Regions from separate parts of the Streptomyces sp. NPDC006711 genome, predicted to be linked through region 1. Evidence: riboswitches for the same ligand, from Rfam matches in the RefSeq annotation. Region 1 holds a riboswitch; each other region holds the start of a gene.

Region 1 (4,401 bases):
GCGTCGTCCTGGAGCCGCGCCTTCTCGTCGCGCAGCCGCTCGACCGACTGGCGCGCGTCGGCGGCCTTGCGCTGCTGGTCGGAGATGTCGGCGCGCTGCGAGACGTACTGGCGCATCGGATAGGCGAGCGCCACGATCAGCGAGCACAGCACGAGGGCGAGCAGCGCCGCGCGGCCGGTGAGGCGGGAGCGGCGGGCCTGGCGCTTGTTCTGCGAGCGGTAGACGCGGGCCGCGGTCTGCTCGCCGAGCACCTTGAGCCGGGCCGCGGTGGAGAACCGGTCGCGGTCCTTGACCTTGGCGTCGTTGCCCATCGCTCTCCCGCCTCCCCGCCGCACACATACGTCCCCGGACACGGTACGGGACCGTGGCCGGGGACGCGGGGACGACTGGCTGGGGCTCAGCCGCCTTGGCCGCTCGGCTCGGCGAGCGGCCGGTGCTCAGTCCTTGAAGCGGGGGAAGGCGCTGCGGCCGGCGTAGACGGCGGCGTCGTCCAGGATCTCCTCGATGCGCAGGAGCTGGTTGTACTTGGCGACGCGGTCCGAGCGGGCCGGTGCGCCGGTCTTGATCTGACCGCAGTTCACCGCGACGGCGAGGTCGGCGATGGTGACGTCCTCGGTCTCGCCGGAGCGGTGGGACATCATGCACTTGAAGCCGTTGCGCTGGGCCATCTCGACGGCGTCCAGGGTCTCGGTCAGCGAACCGATCTGGTTGACCTTGACGAGCAGGGCGTTGGCGGAGCCCTCCTCGATGCCGCGGGCCAGACGCTCGGGGTTGGTCACGAACAGGTCGTCACCGACGATCTGGACCTTGGAGCCCAGGCGCGAGGTGATGGTGTTCCAGCCGGCCCAGTCGTCCTCGAACAGCGGGTCCTCGATGGAGACCAGCGGGTACGCGGAGACGAGCTCCTCGTAGTACTCGGTCATCTCGGCGGCCGAGCGGGACTTGCCCTCGAACTCGTACTTGCCGTCCTTGTAGAACTCCGAGGCGGCGACGTCGAGCGCGAGCGCGATGTCCTTGCCCGGGGCGTAACCGGCTTCCTTGATGGCCTCAAGGATGAGGTCGAGGGCGGCGCGGTTGGACTCCAGGTTCGGCGCGAAGCCGCCCTCGTCGCCGAGGCCGGTGGAGAGGCCCTTGCGCTTCAGGACGCCCTTGAGCGTGTGGTAGACCTCGGCACCCCAGCGAAGGGCCTCGGAGAAGGACTCCGCGCCGATCGGGGCGATCATGAACTCCTGGATGTCGACGTTGGAGTCGGCGTGCGACCCACCGTTGAGGATGTTCATCATCGGGACGGGCAGCAGGTGCGCGTTCGGGCCGCCGAGGTAGCGGAAGAGCGGCAGGTCGCTGGCCTCGGAGGCGGCGTGCGCGACGGCGAGCGAGACGCCGAGGATGGCGTTGGCGCCGAGCGAGCCCTTGTTGTCCGTGGCGTCCAGGTCGAACATGGCCTGGTCGATCAGGCGCTGCTCGGTGGCGTCGTAGCCGACGAGCTCCGGGCCGATCTGCTCGATGACGGCGAGGACGGCCTTCTCGACACCCTTGCCGCCGTAGCGGTTGGGGTCGCCGTCGCGAAGCTCGATGGCCTCGAAGGCACCGGTGGAGGCGCCGGACGGGACGGCAGCACGGCCGGTGCTGCCGTCGTCGAGGCCGACCTCGACCTCGACCGTGGGGTTGCCTCGGGAGTCCAGGATTTCCCGGGCTACGACGACGTCGATGGACGGCACGAGCATCTCCTTCTGGGATGTGACGCTAGATGTGACGCAGGCGGTGCAAGGGACCCGCGGGGTCGCTTCGCCTTGCGACAAGAGCCTAACCGGCTCCGGGGGTCCAGCCGGCCGAGTGCCCGCGTCCTGGGACGAAAAAGGGCCCAATGACCCTGATTCCCGGGCAAAGGCCCACAACACTACTGTCTGGTAACAGCGAAAGCCCCGGCCCGGCGCGTACGGGGGAACGCGCGCCGGGGCGGGGCTGCCTTGGGGGCGGGCCGACCTTGGGGGGCCGACCTTGGGGGCGGGCCGGCTCAGCCGAGGTGGAGCTTCTGGCCCGGGAAGATCAGGTTCGCGTCCTTGACGATGTCCTTGTTCAGGTCGAACAGCTTCTGCCAGCCACCCTGGGTGTGGTTGGCGGTCGCGATGTTGCCGAGCGTGTCGCCGGACTTGACGGTGTACTCGCCGTCGCCCTGCTTGACCGGCTCGGTGCGCTGCTCGCTGCGGCTGGCCTTCGGCGCCGCCTCGGTGCGCTGCTCGGTCCGCTGCGGCTTCTGCCGCGTCTCCTGCTGCGTCTTCTGCTGGGGCTGGACGCGCTGCTTCGGCTTCGAGGGCTTGGCCGACTTCGAAGAGGAAGAGGACGAACCGGAGGTGTCCACATCGGCCTTGGCGCCGCCGGAGCTCAGGTTGCCGGCGCCGGCGCAGGACCAGGCACCCGGGCCCTGGATGGCGAGCAGCTTCTCGGCGGCGGCTATCTGCTGGCCCTTGGTGGCCAGGTCGGCGCGCGAGGCGTACTTGGTGCCGCCGGCGGCGGCCCAGGAGGACTGCGAGAACTGGAGGCCACCGTAGTAGCCATTGCCGGTGTTGATGGACCAGTTGCCGCCGGACTCGCACTGGGCGACGGCGTCCCAGGTCTGCACGGAGGCGGCGGAGGCGTTGCCTGCCGCCATCAGCGGAGCGGCGACCGCGGCACCGGCGACGCCGGCCAGCGTGACGACACGGACGGCCTTGGACGGGCGGCGGTGCTTGCCCTTGCCGGAAAGCAGCATGAGTTCTCCTCACCGACGCCTGCGAGGTGAGCTGTCGGGTTCGGGCGTGAGCTGCCCGGCCGGACGTCGTGCGTCCGTCTTCACCCCAAGCCGGTCGGCAGTCCGTGTGAACTGCCGGGGCCGGCGCCTACCTTGGGTCCCCCGCTCCTGCCTACGGCGCATAAGCGTCGACTGTTCCCATCGGCCGACGGCAGGATTCGGCGTTCTCGGTCGAAGGGGCTCGCGGTGACGAGCGAGTCCGACGAAAACACACGCCCCGCCAATGTTCAAAGAGGCACATCGGGGTTAAAACCCCCTTACTTGCGGCCACAGAAGGGATGTTTCCGCAGGTGAGGGGCGGGGCGGACGGACCGGGCAGACGGGACACGCCAGTTGAGGCGAAGAGACCCATGTCTCACTTGCACACAACGGACATACACCCCGAACTAGCCCTGTTGCGGGGCCGAGTTCGGGGTGGCGGACGGGGCGGGGGACGCGGTGGCCGACGAGGGCGCGCTCGGGGTCGCGGGGGCCGCGGGAGCGGCGGTCACGCCCTTCAGGTCCAGGCTCTGGCCAGGCAGGATGAGGTTGGGGTCGGTGCCGATCAGGCGCTCGTTGGCGTGGTAGAGCGCGGGCCAGCCGCCCTGGACCTTGTGCGCGTCGGCGATGACCGAGAGGTTGTCGCCGGGGCGGACGGTGTAGGCGCCGCTCGCGTCAGGGGCGTTGCCGCTCTCCCGTGAGGCGCCGTCACCCCGCGAGGCGCGCTGCCCCGCGTCGCGGTTCTCGCCGGCCGGGGCGCCCGTGCCGTCGCCGGCGGCGGGGTCGGGCCGGCCGGCCTCGGCGCCGGGCGCGGTGGACCCGGGCTTGGCGCCGGCGCCGTCCTCCGGCGCGGGGGCGCCCCGGTGCTTGCCGGAGCTGGACGGGGTGGAGGCGGAGGGCGCCGGCGAGTTGGCCGGGCCGTCCTGCCGGGTGGCGTCCGGGGCCGGGGTGGCGGCCGTGCCGCCCGGAGTGGCGGCGTCCTCGGGCGTCTTGGTGGCGGGGACGGCCGGGGTCGCCGGGGTGACCGGAACCGACGGCGCGGGCGACGCGGTGGAGCCCGAGGTGTCGGGCACGCCCGGATCGACGTCCGCCGAGCCGCCGCCCTTGGTGAGGCCGGCGTCGGCGCCGCAGTTCGCGAACGCCGAGGGCCCCTTGGCCGCGAGCACCTTCTCGGCGACGGCTATCTGCTGGGCGCGGCTGGCGAGGTCGGCGCGCTGGGCGTACTCGTTGCCGCCGTACGCCTCCCAGGTGGCCTGCGAGAATTGGAGCCCACCGTACAGACCGTTGCCGAAGTCGGCGCTCCACTGCCCGCCGGACTCGCAGGAGGCGACCTGGTTCCAGGTGCCGGCGTCCGCGGCGTTCGCGCCGGTCGCGGCGAGCAGGGGAAGCGCGATGGCCGATCCGGTCACTCCCGCCGCTACGACGAGGGCGGGTGCCTGGCGGGGTCGACGATGCCGTCCATTCCCGGAGCGCATGGATAAGGCCTTCCGTGTGACTGCTGAGCCGAATGAACGGTGAACGTAGCCGTACTCGAACGTCTGTCACAAGTCGATGGACTCACGATCACATAAAAGTCACAGTCCTGACGGCGTGTCAGTCGCGCTCCGTGCGAGGCCTCCGGTACGCCGCCTCAG
Region 2 (4,401 bases), on a different contig from region 1:
CGTACATGATCTGGTCCGTCACGGCCCGCAGCACCAGACGCTCCTCCTCAAGACCCGCGTAGCGGGAGAAGTCCAGGGGCTCGCCGAAGCGGAGCGTCACCGGTACGCGCCGGGGCAGCCTGCGCCCCTTGGGCTGGGCCTGGAACGTCCCGATGATCGCGACCGGCACCACCGGGGCGCCCGAGCGCAGCGCCATCGCGGCCACCCCGACCTTGCCCTTGTACAGCCGTCCGTCGTGCGAACGCGTGCCCTCGGGAAACACCCCCAACGCCGCGCCCCTGTCCAGGACTTGGAGCGCGGTGTCGAGCGCGGCCCGGGCCGCTTCCTTGCCCGAGCGGTCGACCGGGATCTGGCCGAGCGCGCGGAAGAAGGCAGCGGTGGCGCGGCCGGTGAGGCCCGGCGCGGTGAAGTACTCCTGTTTCGCCAGGAAGGTGAGGCGGCGCCTGAGCACCACCCCGAGCAGGAACTGATCGGTGAACGACTGGTGGTTTCCCGCGATGATCACCGCACCCGTCCCCGGCACCCGCCCGCTCCCCTCCACGCTCGGGCGGAGCAGCCACCGCAACAGCGGCGACAGCACGAGACGCAACGCGTAATAGAACACGTCAGTAAGCCCTCTCCCCAGGTGACCCCCGCGCCGCCGCACGCTAGCCATCGACGAAGGCAGCCGGGAGAGCGCCTATCGCGCCAGACCCCGCACCCGACGGCGCGATCTCTCGCTCGCCCACAGCGAAACCGCCGCCTGGCCCCTTGCCTCGCGCGTGCTCCCCGACGGATGCTCAACCCGGCGCTTCTGTACGTCCTGTACGTTTTTTACGGAGGCCGCCCCGAGGTCCGGTCAAGGAGAGGTACGCCATGAACCACCGCCCCGCCGCCCGCTATGTGCTGCCCGAGTTCCAGGAGCGCACCACCAACGGCGTCCGCACGCTCGATCCGTACTCCAAGCTCTTCGAGGAGCGGATCATCTTTCTGGGCACACCGGTCGACGACGCCTCCGCCAACGACGTGATGGCCCAGCTCATGCACCTGGAGCACGCCGATCCGGACCGGGACATCTGCCTCTACATCAACTCCCCCGGCGGCTCGCTCACCGCCATGACCGCGGTCCACGACGCGATGCGGTTCGTCAGCTGCGATGTGCAGACGTTCTGCCTGGGGCAGGTGAGTTCGGTCGCGGCGGTGCTCCTGGCGGCCGGGACGCCGGGCAAGCGCCTGGTGCAGCCGGCGTCACGGGTGCTCCTCAAGGAGCCGGCCATGGAGGAGCCGCTGCGCGGCCAGCCGTCCGATCTGGAGATCCAGGCGGCGGAAGTACTGCGCGGCCGCGCGCTGTTGACCGGGCTCCTGGCCCAGTACACCGGGCGCGCCGCCGAGCAGGTGGCCGCCGACATCGAACGGGACCTGGTCCTGGACGCCAAGGCGGCGGTGGCGTACGGGATCGCCGACCACGTCCTGGAGAGCCGCAAGACCTCCGCGCGCGGGAACTGAGGCGCCGTGCTGCCGCCGGAACTGCCGCCGCTGCCCGCGCTCACGCGCGCCGAAGGCGAGTTCATCGACGCCTATCTCGAAGTGGTCGACCTGCTCGGCCGGGTGAACCCGGCGCACGGCCATGACACCTACAGCGCGTTGCGGGCGGCGCAGGCCCTGGTGGGACGGGCGGCCGCGCTCAAGGACGCCCTCACCCTCATGCATCTGCGCGGGGAGACACGGGTGCACGCCAGCACGTTGACACGGGCGCTTCGCGTCCTGGACGGCGAGCGCCGCGCGGGCCGCCTCACGGTGCCACCCGGGACGGGGAGTTAGAGGCGCCGCGCGGCCCGGGCGGCATTCGACGCGCTCACCGGGCAGGCGAAACGGACCAGATGGAGTACCCCCTTTCGGCCCACCCGCGGCTCCACCCACTGACCCTTATGAGTTGCTTATGGCGGCCACCCCTATGCGGAATCGATCCTTCCGTAGCTGGTACGAGCCTGGTCAGGACCGGTCGAGAAGGGGTTGAAGTGCCCGTGTCCACCCGAATGGGGCAGGCGTGAGCAGTCTCACACAAAGCCGTTTCGGTCCGGTAATCCGACAGTCGTTGCGTGAAGATCCCTGAGACGACAAGCCCCCGCCACCTCGGCGAGGCGGTCCGGGCGGACGCCGAGTCCTGCCGCCGTTCCGGACGACTGGTCGACAGGAGTGGACCGGCAGGAGTGGAGGACCCGAGTACTTCGGGAGGGCCGGTGAGCCGGCCCTCCCTCGGGGTGAAGCCGCGCACGCGGCCGGGCGTCTTCGCCAGTCCGAACCCGACAGGTCATCCTTCGCAGGCGGTTTGACGAAGGGTTGCGCATGACCGCGCGGACGTACATCCCGTCCCTGGCTGTCCGCCTGGGCACCGTCTGTGCCTTCGCTCTCGCCGCGACGGGCGCCACGACGCTGGTACCGGGTGCCACGCCGGAAGCGAACGCCGCCGCCGTGGCCGCCAGGGCGCTCCATGTGGCCGCGTCCAAGAAGGGCTCGCCCTACCAGTACGGCGCGTCGGGCCCCTCACGCTTCGACTGCTCGGGGCTCACGCTCTACTCGTTCAAGCAGGCGGGCCGCCACCTGCCCCGCTCGGCGCAGCAGCAGTACAACACCTCCCGGCACGTCTCCGCTTCCTCGCGCAAGGCCGGCGACCTGGTGTTCTTCCACTCCGGAGGCAGCGTGTACCACGTCGGCATCTACGCGGGGGGCGGCCGCATCTGGCACTCGCCCAAGTCCGGGACCGTGGTGCGCCTGGAGCGGATCTGGAGCCACAGCGTCTGGTACGGGCGGGTGGGCTGACGGGCGCTCAGGAGCCGGCGCGGGTGGCGCGCCCCGGCCCGGGCGGTTATCCGTCCTGGACCGCCGTCGGCCACGGCAGTGCGATCGAGACCGTTTTGCCGCCGTCCTGCGTGGGCTCGACGGACAGCCTGCCCCCGGATTCGGCGGCCAGCCAGCGGATGATGACCATGCCCCGCCCGTTGTCCTGCTGCACGGCCGCGGGCAATCGTTTCGGCCAGCGCGGATGGCTGTCGGTGACGCCGATCCTGAGCACTTCCTCGCGCTCAAGACTCAGGTTCACGGTGAAGGTGGGCGACTGGCCGAAGGTGTGCTGCACGGCGTTGGTGGCGAGCTCGGAGACGATGAGCCGCACCGTGTCGACCGCGTCGGCGTCCGGCGGCAGGCCCCAGTCGGCCAGGATCGTGGCGGCGTAGCGCCGTGCGGCGGAGACCGAGGCGGGATCGCTCGGCAGAGTGAGGGTTGCTTCGAGATGGTCTGCCATGGCGACGCTGTCCCTTTCCCGCCCGGGCCGGCTCTGAGACTCCTGGCGAATGAGCGCTCGCGGAGAGGACGACAGGCCTCGGACTGTGCTTCGCGTCAGAGTGGCACTCATCGTGCCGGTCCCGGGCGCCATCCACCAAGATATGCATATATCTGTCGCTCAAAGCAGTGAACTCTGCGACGGAAGACCGTATGTGGGCCCACACTTACCCATCGCCGAAGACGAAGGAGGCAACAGAGCCGACAGAGCCAGAGGAGGCGGCCATGGGGCACGGACCGGCGGTGCGCAGACGCAAGCTCGGCGAGGAACTGCGGCGGCTGCGCGACGACAGGGGGCTCACCAGTGGCGAGGCGGCCGCTCTCGTCGGCTGGCACCAGTCGAAGGTGAGCCGGATCGAGACCGGCCGCAGCGGGGTCAAGCCGGCGGACGTGGCCCGGCTGCTCGACGCCTACGGCGTGCGTGACCCGCGACTGCGGGCGCTGCTGGGCGCGTTGGCGGATTCGGCGGGCGGCGCGGAGGCGGGCTGGACGCACGCGTACCGCGGGCTGCTGGCGCCGCAGTACCGGGACTTCATCAGCCTGGAGTCACAGGCGCGTTCGGCCCGGACCCTGGAGACCTCGGTGGTGCCGGGCCTGTTGCAGACGCCGGCCTACGCGCGGGCGGTGACGCGGGCCGCGCTCGGTGGTCTCGCCCCGAAGGAGGTCGACTCCCTCGTGGAGGTGCGGATCGCCCGCCAATTGGTGCTGCGCGCCGATCCCCCGCTGATGCTCAGCGCGGTACTGGACGAGGCGGTGCTGCGCCGCAGGGTGGGCGGGCCCGCGACCATGCGCGAGCAATTGCGCCACCTTGTGGAACTGGCCGCCCTGCCCCAGGTGCGGCTCCAGGTCATCCCCTTCCATTACGGCGGCTATGTCGGGCTCACCGGCCCTTTCACGATGTTTTCGTTTCCGGCCAACTCGGATCTGGATGTGGTCGTTGTCGACCACTTGACGAGTAGCCTCTATCTGGAGCGGAGAGAAGACCTGGAGGCGTACGGTGCCGCGTTCCGGACCGTCCAGGCACTCGCGCTCTCCATGGAGGACTCGTTGGATCTCATCGCCCTGATGGCCCGGGAATGACCG
Region 3 (4,401 bases), on a different contig from region 1:
GAAGGCGCGCGCCGCTGTCCCCGGCGGCCCTGACCCCCTAGGCTCGGCGATGTGCTGCGCATCGTCGACGAACTCGCCGGACCCGGTCCCCTGCGCGTCTGCGCCCATGTCCCCGCCGACGGTGCGGCGGGGACGGGACTGCGGGTGCTCCTGATCGCGGACGTGCTCGCGCGCGTCGTCGAACTGCGCGGCCGGGCCGTCCTCGTGGGCCGGACCGGCCCGGCCCCCCATGGGGCCCGGGCCGCCGGAGTCCGCCCCGCCGACGCCGAGGGCGGCCTGGAGGACATCACTGAAAGTCTCGGCGGTCCGCCCGCCGTCCACGTCACCAGCGGCACCCCCGAGGAGGCGTCCGCCGCCTGCCTGCGGGTCGGCGAGGCCGAACTGCCCGCCCTGGACGGCCTCGATCCGTCGGTGGTACGGATGGTCCTGCTCGGCCACCCCTACGAGGAACCGGTCACGGCCACGGCCGACGAGATCGACGACAGCGCCCGCACGCTCGCCCGCTGGCGGCGCGCCGTGGCGCACTGGGCAGGCCATCCGTCGAAGCCGATCCCGCCCGGCCTCAAGAGCACGGCGCGCGCCGCCCTGGACACCCGGCTCGACACCGGAACCGTCCTGCGCCTCCTGGCGGACCTGGAGACGGCGTCCGACGTGCCGGAGGGGGCCAAGTTCGAGACCTTCGCCCACCTCGACCGCGTCCTGAGCCTGGAACTCGTCCGCGAGGTGGGCACGGTCTGAGGGCGCGGGCCAGAGCGGAGCGCCGTCGCGTACGGTTCCGGCCTGCGGCCACGCGGCAGTTGGCCCGGGCCGGTCCTCAACCCCCCAGTGTGGCGCGGTAGTTGAGCCCGGGCCCGCTCGGCCGCGAAAGTCACTCAGCCGCGAAGCCCGCTCTGCCGCGAAATCCGCTCAGCCCCCGGAAGCCGCTCAGCGCGAAGCCCGCTCAGCCCTCGAAGCCGCCGTCGCTGAGGATCGCGTCGATCCGGGCGCGGTGCGCCCGCTCCCACGCGTCAAGGGACTCCTCGGCCTCCTTGGCCAGCTTGCGCCGGGCCTCGGTGAGCACCCGCTCCCAGTCCTCGCGAGGGGTGACCACGACACCCTCCTCGTCGGCCACCACCACGTCACCGGCCGCCACCCGCACACCGCCGCAGCGCACCGGGGCATTCAGCGGCCTGACGGCCTTTTTGGTGCCGGGAATGGGAATGACGCCCCGGGCGAAGACGGGAAAGCCCAACTCGCGTACCTCGGCGAGGTCACGGATGACGCCATCGGCCACGAAGGCGGCGATGCCCCGGCGTTGGGCGACCGCGCAGACGTTTCCGCCCGCCAGCGCGTAGTCCAGATCTCCCGATTCGACGACGACGACCGATCCCGGCTCGGCACGGTGGATGGCCGCGTGCAGCATGAGATTGTCGCCCGCAGGACACCGGACGGTGAATGCGGGACCGGCGACGCGCGGAATCGGGGACCACAGGGGACGCATTCCGATATCCATGACCTGGGCTCGCCCCAGAAGGTCGGCGAGAGTGGTCGTGGGAATCTTCTTGAATTCTTCGACGGCGTTCATTGTTCTTCCTTGGCGGAGGCGTGAGTTGGAGGGGAAGTCACCTGGCGGACGGCCGGGGCCGGGGGTCCGGACGGCGAATGCCGAAATGATCTCAGGCGATCTGATCCACCGCCACCATCCTTTTCCCGCCGGGGGATGCGGGCGGCACCTCCGGGCCGGCCGCCCGCCTCCGCGACCCTCCGGGGGCTCCTCTGCGAGGTCCGAGCAGGGGTCCGGGGGCCCATGAGTCGGGAAGGGACGACCGTGTCCACCGGATTCGCCACGCGTCAGCCGGCCGACGTAGAGGGCAACGGGTCCGAGTCGGCGACTCCTCGGTCGGCTGCCCGCCCGAGGCGGACCACCCACTTCGGCCACCCCACAGAGAGCGCGGAAAGTCCAATCTGTCCCAAATAGAACGCTATGGTGTTCCCTCCCTGCTCGAATAATGTCCTAATTGGGGCTATTGGGAGACCCTGGTCATTTTGCGGTACTCCCTGACCGGTTGCGCGTCGGCCGCGTGAATTGGGTCACTCGCCCGACGGGTAGTCAGCGAAGTCCGCGAGAGCATTTCCGTTCGGGCGCAAGAGAGTTGAGTGCCGGGTGGCCATGATCCACATTCCCGCTTTTCAGTGGATCAATATCGCGGGTCGGCATCCATGAATTCCGGCCTTGTTTCCGCTCGCCCTATTCGTTTAAGTTCACCGTCAATCCGGGTGGAACGCCGAATCCTGCCACCGTCCGGAAACCTCCCACACACGTATGGCAGGAGCGGGGGACCCAGGTAAGCCGCCGGTCCGGATTCCGGAACGGCTGGGGTGAAGCCGCGTGTGGCGCGGCCGGACATCTCCCGTCCGAACCCGACAGCTCACCTCGCAGGCGACGGAGAGGACATGACCATGCCTGCAAAGGGCAAGCACCGCCGGCCCAAGTCCAGCTCGTTCAGCCGGGGCCTCGCCGCCGCCGGTACGGGCGGCGCCGTACTCGCCATGCCGGTGATCGGCGCGACCACGGCCGGCGCCGCGCCGGCCCCGGCGCACTCCGCCACCGTGGCCCAGGTCGCGGCGGCCGCCAAGCCCGCCACGGTGGTGAAGGCGTCGCCCACGAGCTACGCCGTCGTCGCGGGCGACTCGCTGGCGAGGATCGCGGACGCCCTCGGCGTGAGCGGCGGCTGGAAGCAGCTGTACCAGGACAATCAGGGCGTCATCGGCAGCAATCCGGCCATGATCCACCCCGGTATCCGGCTCATCGTCAACGGTCCGGCGAAGGCGGCTGCGGCCCCCTCGGCCCGGAACGCCTCGGCCGACCGGGCCGACCGCTCCGTGCGCCCGGCCACGCTCGCCACCGCGACCGCCTCCTCGTACCCGAACAACCTCGACGGCTGGATCAAGCAGTCGCTCGACATCATGGGACGCGCGGGCATCCCCGGCACCTACGACGGCATCTACCGCAACATCATGCGCGAGTCCTCGGGCAACCCCATGGCGATCAACAACTGGGACTCCAACGCCGTGGCCGGCACCCCGTCCAAGGGACTGCTTCAGGTCATCCAGCCCACGTTCGCCGCGTTCCACGTGCCGGGCACGTCCACGGACCTCTACGACCCGGTCGCCAACATCACCGCCGCCTGCAACTACGCGGCCAAGACCTACGGGTCGATCGACAACGTCTTCGGCGCCTACTGAGCGAGGCGTTCCCAGGGCCGGGCACCCCTCACGGCGGGAGGGCGCCCGGCCCGTCCCGTGACCGCCCGGCCGGGGCCCGCACCGCGCCGTTGACGCGCGGGTTAGGGCGGCGCAAATTTTGTTCACCCCCAGGGCTGAACAATTTGAAGGCTGCACGTTTCTGCATACGTGCCTGTTCCTAGGGTGGTAGTGCGTCACCCCGGACCACGGTGACTGCCCGACGATCATGTACCCCGCAGGGGCGGGGATCCCTACTGGACCGGGAGCTGCCATGGGAACCACCGCTCGGCCGTCAGCCCCGGACCCCGTACCCCTTCCCCCGGGGCTCCTGCCGGGCCGCTGCCGCACCGCCCGCACCCATCTGGTGCGGGGCGTCACGGTGGTCGAGGTGTACGGCACCGTCGATCTGGCGTCCGCGCCCGACGTGGGCCGCCATCTCGACGCGGCCACCCACCCGGCGGGCGCCCGGGTGGTCGTGGACCTGCGCCCCGTGGACTTCTTCGACTGCGCCCTCCTCACCCTGCTGTGCCGCGCACACCGCAGGACCCGCGAGCGCGACGGAGGCCTCGGCCTGGTGTGCGTACGGCCGTGGCACCTACGGGTCCTCACGGCGGGCGGTCTCGACAGGCTGATCCGGCCGGCCACCACGGTCGAGGAGGCGGCACTCAGCGCCCTCGCCGGCCCGCCCGGCGCCGCCAACAAGCGCCGCGCGGGCGGCAGTTGACGTGCCGTACGGAGCCGGCCACGCCCCTCGGGTGCGTGACGGGCCGGGCGTGCGTGGCGGTCCGATGGTGAACGCTCTCCGTGAGGGGGCGGCGTGGAGACTGCCCCATCGACTGCCCTTCCGTACCTTCACCGCCGCATCCCGCGCTGATATGCACGTAACGCCGGACATCACGTCCCACCCACCAAAGGGGTTCACGTGCACGCGCAGGACAGCCAGCAGGGCCGATCCGTCACGCCCGGCGGTCCCGCGCCGAGGGCCGCCGAGCGCGCCGAGGCGGCGCCCGCCGGACGCGGCGGCGGCATCGGCGGGGCGTTCTCCGCCCAGCAGGTGCTCGCCCTTCAGCGGTCCGCGGGGAACGCGGCGGTGGCCGGACTGCTCGGAAGCGCGCCGGTGCAGCGCTCCTCCGTGCACGAGGTGCTGCGCGGCCCCGGCCGGCCGCTCGACTCGGA
Region 4 (4,401 bases), on a different contig from region 1:
GGAGGCCGACCGCATGGGCTCGCTGCTCGCCGCCCTCGACGAGGAGTCGATGGAAAACCAGCGCGACGTCGTCAAGAACGAGCGCCGCCAGCGCTACGACAACGTGCCCTACGGCACCGCCTTCGAGAAGCTGACCGCGCTGGCCTACCCCGAGGGCCACCCCTACCACCACACCCCGATCGGCTCCATGGCCGACCTGGACGCGGCGACCCTGGACGACGCGCGCGCGTTCTTCCGCACCTACTACGCGCCCAACAACGCGGTGCTCTCGGTGGTCGGCGACATCGATCCCGAGCAGACGCTGGCCTGGGTGGAGAAGTACTTCGGCTCCATCCCCTCCCACGACGGCAAGCAGCCGCCGCGCGACGGATCGCTTCCCGCCACCATGGGCGGGCAGCTGCGCGAGGTCGTCGTCGAGGACGTCCCGGCGCGCGCCCTGATGGCCGCCTACCGGCTGCCCCACGACGGCACCCGCGAGGCCGACGCCGCCGACCTGGCGCTGACCGTCCTCGGCGGCGGCGAGTCCTCGCGTCTGCACAACCGTCTGGTGCGGCGCGACCGGACGGCGGTCGCGGCGGGCTTCGGCCTGCTGCGGCTGGCCGGCGCGCCCTCGCTCGGCTGGCTCGACGTCAAGACCTCCGGCGGCGTCGAGGTCCCCGACATCGAGGCCGCCGTCGACGAGGAGCTGGCGCGGTTCGCCGAAGAGGGCCCCACGGACGAGGAGATGGAGCGCGCCCAGGCCCAGTTGGAGCGCGAATGGCTCGACCGGCTCGGCACCGTCGCGGGCCGCGCCGACGAACTGTGCCGCTTCGCGGTCCTTTTCGGCGACCCGCAGCTCGCCCTGAGCGCGGTCGACCGCGTCCTGGAGATCACCGCGGCCGAGGTCAAGGCGGTCGCCGCCGCGACGCTGCGCCCCGACAACCGGGCGGTCCTGGTGTACGAGCCCACCGGGGCACCCGAGGCAGGCAACGACGAGGAAGAAGAGGCGGGCCAGTGACGGACGCTGTCGTGACCATGGAGTTCCACCCCAAGCCGGCCGCCGGCGCCGCCGAGCCGTGGGCCTTCCCGGCCCCCGGGCGCGACACGCTCGCCAACGGCCTGACCGTGTTGCGCTGTGACCGGCCGGGACAGCAGGTCGTCGCCGTCGAGATCTTCCTCGCGGCCCCGCTGGACGCCGAGCCCGAGGGCCTGGACGGCGTCGCCACGATCATGGCGCGCGCCCTGACCGAGGGCACCGACAAGCACTCGGCCGAGGAGTACGCCGCGGAGCTGGAGCGCTGCGGTGCCACGCTCGACGCGCACGCCGACCACCCCGGCGTCCGGGTCTCGCTCGAAGTGCCCCTCTCGCGGCTGCCGAAGGCGCTCTCGCTGCTCGCCGAGGCGCTGGCGGCCCCCGCGTTCGCCGACTCCGAGATCGAGCGCCTGGTGCGCAACCGGCTCGACGAGATCCCGCACGAGCAGGCCAACCCGGCCCGCCGCGCCGCCAAGCAGCTCTCCAAGGAGCTCTTCCCGGCCACCTCGCGCATCTCCCGGCCCCGCCAGGGCACCGAGGAGACCGTCGGGGCGATCGACGCGGCCGCCGTGCGCGCCTTCTACGAGGCGCACGTGCGTCCCGCGACGGCGACCGCCGTCATCGTCGGCGACCTGTCGGGCACCGACCTCGACGCGATCCTCGCCGACACCCTGGGCGCGTGGACCGGCGACACCGCCGAGCCGCGCCCCGTCCCGGCGATCACCGCCGACGACACCGGCCGCGTCGTCATCGTGGACCGCCCGGGCGCCGTCCAGACGCAGCTGCTCATCGGCCGCGTCGGCCCCGACCGCCACGACCGCGTCTGGGCGGCCCAGGTGCTCGGCACGTACTGCCTGGGCGGCACCCTGACGTCCCGTCTGGACCGGGTGCTGCGCGAGGAGAAGGGCTACACCTACGGTGTGCGCGCCTTCGGCCAGGTGCTGCGCTCGGGCCCCGACGGTGGCGCTGCGATGCTCGCCATCAGCGGCTCGGTGGACACTCCCAACACCGGTCCCGCGCTCGATGACCTGTGGAAGGTGCTGCGCAAGCTGGCCGCCGAAGGGCTGACGGACGCCGAGCGCGAGAGCGCCGTGCAGAACCTGGTGGGCGTAGCCCCGCTCAAGTACGAGACGGCGGCGGCGGTCGCGGCGACGCTGGCCGACCAGGTCGAGCAGTTCCTGCCGGACGACTACCAGGCCCAGTTGTACGCGCGGCTCGCCGAGACCGGCACCGTGGAGGCGACGGCGGCCGTCGTCAGCGCCTTCCCGGCCGACCGGCTCGTGACGGTGCTCGTGGGCGACGCGGCGCAGATCGAGGAGCCGGTCAGGGCGCTGGGCATCGGTGAAGTGAGCGTCGTCACGGGCTGATTGACGCCCCTTCGGCCCCCGGGATCCCCGGGGCCTCGGTGACAGGAAGGACCCCGGTGGCGCACGCGCCCCCGGGGTCTGCCCATATGTCCTGTTTGTTGGGGAGGTTGCCTCTCTGTCGTGTGGCGTACGCAACAAAATGCGGCGTCTGTTTGGTAGGAGAAAGACCGGCCGTCTAGCGTCAGTCGCGCTGTCCGTCACCACCCGCCGCAGCCGCGGCACCGGACAGCGATCGCCGAGTCCCCGATGGCGCGAGCCAGGGGAGCCGGGGACCCACTCAGTCCCTGGGGTGAATCGGACGCCTCCGCCCGCGGGGGAGTCCGTAGGAGACCTTCCTGCTCCGAACCCGTCAGCTAACCCGGTAGGCGAGATGGAAGGAAAGGACACCGCCACTCCATGGCGTTCACCCGTGCCACCGGGAAACACCGCGCGCCCAGCCGGATGACGCGCCGCAGCGCGAACATCGCGGGCATCGCCACCCTCGCCACCGCCGGAGTCGTGGGCACCCTCGCCTCCCCGGCCGTCGCCGCCCCCGACAACACCGTCACCGACACCGGTCTCACGCAGGCCATCGTCATCGGTGACACCGTCGCCGACCAGCTCGGCGCCCAGGCCGACGCGCAGAAGCAGGCGGCCGCGAAGGCCCAGGCGAAGGCGGAGGCCGAGGCCGAGGCCCGGCGCAAGGCCGAACTGCGGGCCCAGGAGGCACGCGAGGCCAAGGAGCGCGCGGCGCGCGAGGCCGAGCGCAAGCGCCTCAACACCTTTGTCGCGCCGATATCCAACAGCTATGTGTCCACCGGCTACAAGACCGGCGGGTCGCTGTGGTCCTCCGGCAGCCACACCGGCATCGACTTCCACGCGGGCATCGGCACCCCGGTGCACGCGGTGGGCCTCGGCACCGTCGTGGAGGCCGGCCCCGGCGGCGCGTACGGCAACAACGTCGTGATCAAGATGCAGGACGGCACGTACACCCAGTACGGCCACCTCTCGGTCATCCAGGTCACCGTCGGCCAGTCGGTCGAGCCCGGCACCCAGATCGCCCTGTCGGGCAACACCGGCAACACCACGGGCCCGCACCTGCACTTCGAGGCCCGCACCGGACCGGAGTACGGCTCGGACATCGACCCGGTCGCCTACCTGCGCTCGCACGGCGTGAACGTCTGAGCGTCCCACCCGAAGGCACCCCGGCGCCCCCGCGCCCACCGAAGGCCCCCGTGACGCGCGCGGGGGCCTTCGCCGTTGGCCGGAAGGCGCCCCTGGGCTCCGACGCGTCACGGGGAATTAACACGGCCTGCGTACAGTCGCCCGACCAGCGCCGACGACCGCGTCGCGCCGTGTACCAGGCGGAGGTCGAGGCATGCGCGTTCCGGCGCATTCGGTGTGCGCGGCCATCCGCGACGACATCGTGGCGGGCGTCCACGAGCCCGGCGGCCGGCTCGCCGAGGAAGCGCTCGCCCGCCGTTACGGGGTCTCGCGCGTCCCGGTCCGCGAGGCCCTGCGCACCCTGGAGTCCGAGGGGTTCGTGACCACCCGCAGATACGCCGGCGCCTGGGTGGCCGAGCCCACCGCCGCCGAGGGCGCCGACCTCCTCGAACTGCGCCTGCTGCTGGAGCCGTTGGCGGCGGCGCGGGCCGCCGCGCGCCGCGACGAGGCCCATCTCACCGTGCTGCGCGCCCTGGTGCGGCTGGGCAGGGAGCGGGCCGGGCGCGGTGCGGGCGAGGACTGCGCTGAGCTGTGGGGCTGGTTCCACGAGACGCTGGCCCAGGCCTGCGCGAGCCCGGCCCTGATCGCGCCGCTCACCCAGGTGCGGCGCAAGATCGCCTGGATGTACGTGGCCGATCCGTCCGAGCGCGGGGCCCAGGCGTGGGACGGCCTTGGCGCCGTCACCGACGCGGTGGCCCGGGGCGACGCCGAACGCGCCCGCTCGCTCATGGCCCAGCACACCGAGCGGTCCTCGCGCGCCCACCGGCCGCGCGGGCTCGGGGCGGCCGGGGTGGCCGCACCGAGCGGAACGCCGAGAAA

The links. Region 1 has a riboswitch for cyclic di-AMP ahead of ACFYM2_RS32635 (transglycosylase family protein). Riboswitches for the same ligand answer to the same signal wherever they lie in the genome.
Positions count from the first base shown of each region.
Region 2: linked by a shared signal. The riboswitch ahead of ACFYM2_RS15155 (C40 family peptidase) and the one ahead of ACFYM2_RS32635 (transglycosylase family protein) in region 1 are both predicted to bind cyclic di-AMP.
Region 3: linked by a shared signal. The riboswitch ahead of ACFYM2_RS09520 (transglycosylase SLT domain-containing protein) and the one ahead of ACFYM2_RS32635 (transglycosylase family protein) in region 1 are both predicted to bind cyclic di-AMP.
Region 4: linked by a shared signal. The riboswitch ahead of ACFYM2_RS29865 (M23 family metallopeptidase) and the one ahead of ACFYM2_RS32635 (transglycosylase family protein) in region 1 are both predicted to bind cyclic di-AMP.

Region 1 is NZ_JBIAGO010000027.1:32,844-37,244, forward strand. Features, by position in the region: gene ACFYM2_RS32625 (septum formation initiator family protein) at 1-311, opposite strand, end outside; gene eno (phosphopyruvate hydratase) at 438-1,724, opposite strand; gene ACFYM2_RS32635 (transglycosylase family protein) at 2,015-2,749, opposite strand; cyclic di-AMP (ydaO/yuaA leader) riboswitch at 2,751-2,918, opposite strand; gene ACFYM2_RS32640 (transglycosylase family protein) at 3,175-4,176, opposite strand; gene ACFYM2_RS32645 (cytochrome P450) at 4,398-4,401, opposite strand, start outside.
Region 2 is NZ_JBIAGO010000006.1:135,422-139,822, reverse strand. Features, by position in the region: gene ACFYM2_RS15170 (lysophospholipid acyltransferase family protein) at 1-604, opposite strand, end outside; gene ACFYM2_RS15165 (ATP-dependent Clp protease proteolytic subunit) at 856-1,485, shown strand; gene ACFYM2_RS15160 (hypothetical protein) at 1,492-1,800, shown strand; cyclic di-AMP (ydaO/yuaA leader) riboswitch at 2,138-2,321, shown strand; gene ACFYM2_RS15155 (C40 family peptidase) at 2,326-2,799, shown strand; gene ACFYM2_RS15150 (ATP-binding protein) at 2,846-3,280, opposite strand; gene ACFYM2_RS15145 (helix-turn-helix domain-containing protein) at 3,544-4,398, shown strand.
Region 3 is NZ_JBIAGO010000003.1:396,780-401,180, reverse strand. Features, by position in the region: gene ACFYM2_RS09530 (hypothetical protein) at 52-738, shown strand; gene ACFYM2_RS09525 (RraA family protein) at 941-1,564, opposite strand; cyclic di-AMP (ydaO/yuaA leader) riboswitch at 2,253-2,437, shown strand; gene ACFYM2_RS09520 (transglycosylase SLT domain-containing protein) at 2,440-3,225, shown strand; gene ACFYM2_RS09515 (STAS domain-containing protein) at 3,497-3,949, shown strand; gene ACFYM2_RS09510 (DUF4157 domain-containing protein) at 4,148-4,401, shown strand, end outside.
Region 4 is NZ_JBIAGO010000020.1:67,614-72,014, forward strand. Features, by position in the region: gene ACFYM2_RS29855 (pitrilysin family protein) at 1-997, shown strand, start outside; gene ACFYM2_RS29860 (M16 family metallopeptidase) at 1,015-2,379, shown strand; cyclic di-AMP (ydaO/yuaA leader) riboswitch at 2,603-2,762, shown strand; gene ACFYM2_RS29865 (M23 family metallopeptidase) at 2,776-3,543, shown strand; gene ACFYM2_RS29870 (GntR family transcriptional regulator) at 3,737-4,401, shown strand, end outside.